Bryobacter aggregatus MPL3: one gene and its partner. The protein of the gene in region 1 interacts with the protein of each later gene in a pairwise test. Links are inferred from orthologs where the notes say so. Each region holds a gene or a part of one and is shown in the gene's direction. Other genes may lie near its edges. The genes, in order: M017_RS0105830 and rlmB.

What was found.
Region 2: the proteins of M017_RS0105830 (region 1) and rlmB interact in binary tests that used the Escherichia coli proteins (3 or more experiments, as listed by UniProt). The link is inferred for Bryobacter aggregatus MPL3 from one-to-one orthologs.

What each region holds. Positions count from the first base shown.
Region 1 is NZ_JNIF01000003.1:1,178,764-1,182,065, reverse strand. What follows is about bases 89-3,074. They hold M017_RS0105830 (bifunctional ADP-dependent NAD(P)H-hydrate dehydratase/NAD(P)H-hydrate epimerase), read left to right. Parts: upstream 89-869; coding sequence 870-2,279; downstream 2,280-3,074. Other genes in these bases: M017_RS0105820 (ABC transporter ATP-binding protein), read left to right, coding at 2,691-3,074; tsaE (tRNA (adenosine(37)-N6)-threonylcarbamoyltransferase complex ATPase subunit type 1 TsaE), read left to right, coding at 2,260-2,694; M017_RS0105835 (PP2C family protein-serine/threonine phosphatase), read left to right, coding at 89-860. Outside these bases: more of M017_RS0105835, read left to right, coding at 1-88; more of M017_RS0105820, read left to right, coding at 3,075-3,302. UniProt on the Escherichia coli protein: Bifunctional enzyme that catalyzes the epimerization of the S- and R-forms of NAD(P)HX and the dehydration of the S-form of NAD(P)HX at the expense of ADP, which is converted to AMP.
Region 2 is NZ_JNIF01000004.1:401,638-404,778, forward strand. What follows is about bases 270-3,094. They hold rlmB (23S rRNA (guanosine(2251)-2'-O)-methyltransferase RlmB), read left to right. Parts: upstream 270-1,236; coding sequence 1,237-1,953; downstream 1,954-3,094. Other genes in these bases: M017_RS0121405 (7-carboxy-7-deazaguanine synthase QueE), read right to left, coding at 270-531; queC (7-cyano-7-deazaguanine synthase QueC), read right to left, coding at 528-1,217; ggt (gamma-glutamyltransferase), read left to right, coding at 1,954-3,094. In the rest of the region: more of M017_RS0121405, read right to left, coding at 1-269; more of ggt, read left to right, coding at 3,095-3,141. UniProt on the Escherichia coli protein: Specifically methylates the ribose of guanosine 2251 in 23S rRNA.

The sequences.
Region 1 (3,302 bases):
TGATGGAAGGTGACTTCTCGCACCGCATTCCACTGACCGGACGAGATCAGTTGGCGCAGTTGAGCGATTCGTTCAATCGCATGACGGAGAACCTGGAGAAACTGCTTCAGGTGGCCAAAGAGAATGAGCGCCTGAATGCTGAGCTTGAGATTGCTCGTGAGGTGCAGCGGCAGCTCTATCCGAAGTTTGTCCCAGAGTCAAAAGAGATCTGTCTGACGGCGCATTATCAGCCGGCGCGCATGGTCTCTGGTGACTACTTTGACTTCCATCGCTTGTCCGAGCATGAGATCTGTTTTTCGATGGGCGACGTGGCGGGCAAAGGAATTTCGGCGGCTCTTTTGATGGCAACGGTGCAATCGAGTTTCCGGTCGCGGATCCAGACCTCCAGTGCCGATCTCAACTGTGCGCAAACGGTGACGGAGCTGAACAAGCAGCTTTATGCAAACACGGCGCCGGAGAAGTTTTCTACCTTCTTTCTCGGCATCTTCGATGAAACAAGCGGGAAGCTGCGTTATACGAATGCGGGCCACTTGCCGCCGATTCTGATTCGCAAAGGCGAGGCTACTCTCTTAAATGTGGACGGTATGGTGGTGGGCGCTTTTCCCTTTGCAAAGTATGGCGAAAGTGAAGTGGCGCTCGAGCCGGGAGATTTTCTGCTGCTCTACACCGATGGAATCTCAGAGCCACAGAATGACTATGGCGAGATGTACGGCGAAGATCGTCTGATCGAATTGGTCAAGCGGAATGTCCATCTGAGTGACCAGGGAATCATCGAAGCAGTGATGGCTGCTGTGGAGCAATGGACCGGATCGCCGGATCTCCAAGACGATATGACGCTTTTGATTGCACGCCGTCCCTGAGGTGAACAAGTGAAAATCCTGAGTCCTGAAGAAATGCGCGCTGCGGATGCGGCGGCAGTGAAAGCCGGAATTCCGGCGGTGATTCTGATGGAGAATGCTGCCTATGGCGTGCTGCGCGAGCTAGAGCGCCGCTATGCGCCGCTCGAGAAGCAACGGATCGCCATCTTCTGCGGCAAGGGGAACAATGGGGGCGATGGCCTTGCCCTGGCTCGCTTGCTGCACGTGCACCACCGGCCGGCATGGCTCAAGGTGATTCTCGCCTTCGATGTGGAAGACATGACGGAGAGTGCGACCGGGCAATTGAAGATGCTGGAAGCGCTCGGCATTCCGTACACGATGCAGATTCCGCTCGACTTGGCGGTAACTACTTTGGCGATCGATGCCTTGTTGGGCACTGGGGCCAGCGGCGCGCCGCGCGAACCGATTGCGAGTCTGGTGGCGCAGATCAATGCTTTACCCATTGCCACGCGGGTGGCCGTGGATATTCCGAGCGGGGCGGTCCAGGCCGATTTGACTGTGAGTTTTGAAGCGCCGAAGTTATTGCAGGTATTGCAGCCGATGGGCGAACTGGTTGTAGTTCCGATTGGATTGCCGGTGCTGCACTCGCAGTTACAACTCACCACGCGTGCGGATCTGCAGCCGGTGGGGGCACCGCGCGCGGCGGCCAGCTACAAGAACAGCTTTGGCCATGTCGCGATTCTCGGTGGAGCTAGTGGCAAGCATGGGGCCTTGAATCTGGCGGGGACTACGGCGATTCGCGCGGGCGCAGGTTTGGTGACGCTGTATTCTCCCGATGCGGGCTTTGTGCCGCTCCTGCCGGATTTGATGATGGGCCGCTGGCAGGACATCCCCAAAACGCTTCAGGGAAAAAGTGTTTTGGCGATTGGTCCGGGGCTGGGTGAGGATGCAGACAAGAAAAAACTGGTGGCGGATCTGTATCTCCACTGGCCCGCGCCGCTGGTGCTGGATGCGGATGCGCTGAATCTACTGTCTCCGCTGACGGAGGCGGCTTCGTTCCCGCGTGTGCTGACGCCGCATCCGGGCGAGATGAAGCGTTTGCTCGGACGGGATATTGTTGACCGGATTGAGGATGCCAGAGAGTTGGCAAAACGAAGCCATTGCATTGTTGTTCTGAAGGGTGATCGCACGGTGATTGCCTTTCCGGATGGCGAGACATGGATCAATCCGACGGGCTCTCCCGCATTGGCGAAGGCGGGCTCGGGCGACGTGCTTACCGGCCTGACGGCGGCGCTACTGAGTCAGTATCGCGACCATACGAAGACCGCGGTGATTGCGGCGGTCTATTTGCATGGACGTTGTGGAGAACTTGCTGCACAGCACCAGCACGAGATGACCTCGCTGGCCTCGACACTGTGCGAATATCTGCCGGAGGCACTGCATGAACTATCGTACCCGTAGCGAAGAAGAGACGATTGCGCTTGGTCACGAGCTGTCGGCGTTGCTGCCCCAGCGAGGGGCCGTGCTGTTGATCGGCAATCTAGGGGCAGGGAAGACGACACTCGTGAAAGGCATTGCCGAGGCGCGTGGCGCTGCGCTGCGCGACGATGTTTCCTCCCCTACCTTTCCGCTGATTCATGAGTATGGCAACCCGGCGCGGGTCTTCCACATTGACCTCTACCGGCTGGAGAGCGAGCAGGAAGTGTTGTCCTTGGGCATTGATGAATTGCTCGATCGCAATGCGCTCACACTCATCGAATGGGGCGAGCGCTTTCCGGCTCTCTGGCCCCGGGATATCCTGGCTATCCGTCTGGAGCATGGAGGAGAAGACGAGCGCCGCATTACGCTCGCTCCGTTACAATCAAGGGACTCATGATACAAGTGCAAGGGCTCAGCCGTTCCTTCCACGATGCGAAGCGTGGAGATTTTCTGGCTGTGGACAAGGTCAGCTTCTCCGTTGGGCAGGGCGAGATCTTTGGCCTGCTGGGTCCGAATGGCGCGGGGAAAAGCACGACGCTGCGTCTGATCGCAACGCTGCTCGAGCCGAGTGCCGGTAGCGTGACGGTAAATGGTTTTGAGATCTCGCAAGCTCCGGCCGAAGTGCGGCGGCAGATTGGTTTTCTCACCGGCGACATGGGCCTCTATGCGCGGCTCACGCCGCGTGAGATTCTGCATTTCTTCGGACGCCTGGCCGAGGTGCCTGAGGCCCGCCTGATGAGCCGCACGGAAGAACTCATCGCCCGGCTCGACATGGGTAGCTTTGCCGACATCCGTTGCGACAAGCTCTCGAGCGGCATGAAGCAGAAGACGGCGATCGCGCGGACGCTGGTGCATGATCCGCCGGTGTTGATTCTCGATGAGCCCACGGCGATGCTCGACTTACCCACCGCCCGCATCATCGAGAGGTGTATTCTCGAGGCCAAGCGGAATGGCAAGTGCATTGTCTATTCGACTCACATCATGGAAGAAGCCGAGTATCTTTGC
Region 2 (3,141 bases), on another replicon or contig:
GGGGATAGCAGACAAGGCTTGGACGAGGGGCTGGATTTCTTCGAGATCGCTTGGCTGGGCGACGACGAATTTCAGTTGGTAGTCGCTGTGCTCCATCAGCTTGCGGAGCACCTCTGGTTGCAGGCGCAGCTTGTCGTGGCGGGAGGCCCAGAATTCGTCGGCGACCGGCGTCGAGTTGGCCAGCTTCGGGGAGATGCTCATCAGGTCGCAGGGGACAGGGCGGAAGACGGTTCCGGCCGTCTCGATGGTGATGTGGAGGCCGAGATCGCGGAAGCGCTGGCAGAGGGCAATCGATTCCTCAAAGAGCATCGGCTCGCCGCCGGTGAGGACCACGTGGCGGGCGGGGAAGCTGCGGACCTGGTCGACGATCTGATCGATGCTTTGCTCTGTGCCTTCGGGCTTCCAACTGGTGTAGGGCGTGTCGCACCAGACGCAGCGCAGATTGCAGCCGGAACTGCGCACGAAGACGCTGGCGACGCCGGCAAGCCCGCCTTCCCCTTGGATCGAATAGAAGATTTCGCTGATTTTCATCGCGACTGGTAGGGCACGGTGTCGGTGAGACCGGCTTCGGCGAAGCCTTTCAAGCGCAGTTGGCAGGCGTCGCAGGCGCCACAGGAACGGCCCGCGGCGTCGGGATCGTAACAGGTGAAGGTGAGTGAGAAGTCGACCCCTAACTCGGCGGCAAGCTTCGTGATTCCACCTTTGGATAGAGCAATGAGCGGCGTATGAATCTGCAGTGAGGTGGCGCCTTCAACGCCAGCGCGGGTGGCGAGATTGGCCATCTTCACAAAGGCGGCGATGTATTCGGGACGGCAATCGGGATAGCCGGAGTAGTCAATCGCGTTGACGCCGATGAAGATGTCGGCGGCGCCGAGGACTTCGGCCCAGGCGAGGGCGAAGGACAGGAAGATCGTGTTGCGCGCCGGAACGTAGGTGACGGGGATGCCGGTGTCCATGTCCTTTGCTGCGCGGTCCTTGGGCACATCGATGTCGGCGGTGAGCGCAGAACCACCAAAGCTGCGGAGATCGAGCTTCAGAATCTTGTGCTCACTGGCGCCAAGACTGGCGGCGATGCGGCGGGCCGCTTCGAGCTCAAAGAGGTGCCGCTGGCCGTAATCGAAGCTCAGCGCATAGCAATCGAAGCCCGCGCGGTGGGCAACGGCGAGGCAGGTGGAGGAATCAAGTCCGCCGGAAAGAAGACAAACTGCACGTTTCAAGGGGATAATCTCATTATAGATGGCCATATTGATTGGGATTCATCCCGTGAAGGAGGCACTGGCAGCGGGACGATCTCTCGACCGCGTGCTTGTCGCCAAAGGCGCCGGAGGCCCTCGAATCCAGGAGATCGTCGACCTCTGCCGCCAGAATAAAGTCGCTCTCCGTTTTGAACCTCGCGAATCGCTGGATCGCAGTGCCGGTGCGAATGCCCGCCACCAGGGGGTGGTTGCGTTTGGAGCCGAGAAGGAATACCAGCAGATTGATGAGGTGGTAGGGGGCGATCTGATCGTCGTCCTGGACGGGGTGGAAGACCCGCATAACCTCGGCGCGATTCTGAGAACCGCGTCGGCGGTGGGGGCTGGCGCGGTGGTAATTCCCGAACGCCGCGCGGTGGGTGTGACCGAAACGGTGGCCAAAGCGGCTGCCGGTGCGCTCGAACACATTCCCATTGTGCGGGTGAATAATCTGGCCCAAGCGCTCGAGAAGTTTAAGAAGGCCGGATATTGGATTTATGGCCTCGATGAGCGTGGCAAGCTCAGTTACGACAACGCCGACTTCGCCGAGAAGAGCGTCGTTGTTCTCGGAGCAGAGGGCCACGGACTCCACGAGAAGATCCGGAGCGCTTGCGATTTTCTAGTCCGCATCCCGATGAGCGGACCCATCCCCAGCCTGAACGTCTCTGTCGCCGCGGGCATCGTACTCTTCGATTGGAAAAGGCAGAGAGGCAATAAATAGATGAGATTCGCCCTGGTGATCTTTCTCGCGCTTGGTTTGAGCGCTCATGAGCCGGTCCGGGCTCGCAAGGCGATGGTGGTCACCCAGGATCCGATTGCGACCGATGTCGGCGTCGGGATTCTGAAACGGGGCGGGAATGCTTATGATGCGGCGGTGGCCGTTGCTTTTGCGCTTGCGGTGACTTATCCGACGGCGGGGAACATCGGGGGCGGCGGATTTGCCTTGGTCCGCAGTGCGAACGGCGAGGCCAACTTCATCGACTTTCGCGAGAAGGCTCCGGGCCAGGCGACGCGCGATATGTATCTCGATGCGCAAGGCAAGCCAACCCGGGATAGCGTGGTGGGCTGGCGCGCGAGCGGTGTGCCGGGCACCGTGCGTGGTCTGGAACTGCTGCACAAGAAGTACGGCAAGTTGCCGTGGGCCGAACTGGTGAAGCCAAGCGTCAAGCTGGCGAAGAATGGCTTTGTTCTTTCTTATGCGACGGCGCGCAGCATTCGCGGATCGGAGCGGACGACCGGACCGTTCCCTGAATCGAAACGTATCTATCTGAAGGGTGGCAGCTACTACGAGGCGGGAGAGACCTTGCGGCTCCCGGAGTTGGCACGCACTTTAGACCGGATTGCGAAGCGTGGGCCATCGGAGTTTTATCAGGGCGAGACGGCAAAGCGCCTGGCTGCCGAGATGGCGAAGCATGGCGGCCTGGTGACGGAAGCAGATCTGCGGAATTATCAGGCTGTTGAGCGGAAGCCGCTGCTGGGCCATTATCACGGTCATGAGATCATCGCGGCGCCTCCGCCGAGTTCGGGCGGGATTGGGATGCTGCAGATGATGGGGATGCTGGAGCACCTAAATCCGTTTCCTGCAGGGATGGGCAGTGCGAAGTTGGCCCATACGCTGGCCGAAGTGATGCGCCGCTATTATGCGGATCGAAGCCAATTTCTAGGCGATCCGGACTTTGTGAAGGTTCCGGTGGCGGGTTTGCTGAATCCGAAGTACATTGCGCAACGGGCCGATTCGATTACGGACCGGGCGACGCCTTCGGCATCGCTGCAGCATGGAGCGGTGCCGCCGGAGGAGAGTCCGGAGACGACGCATCTGTCGATTGTTGATGCGCAGGGCAATGCGGTTTCGCTGACTTATACGCTGAATGGCAGCTATGGGAGTGGCGTGACGGTTCCGGGGCTCGGC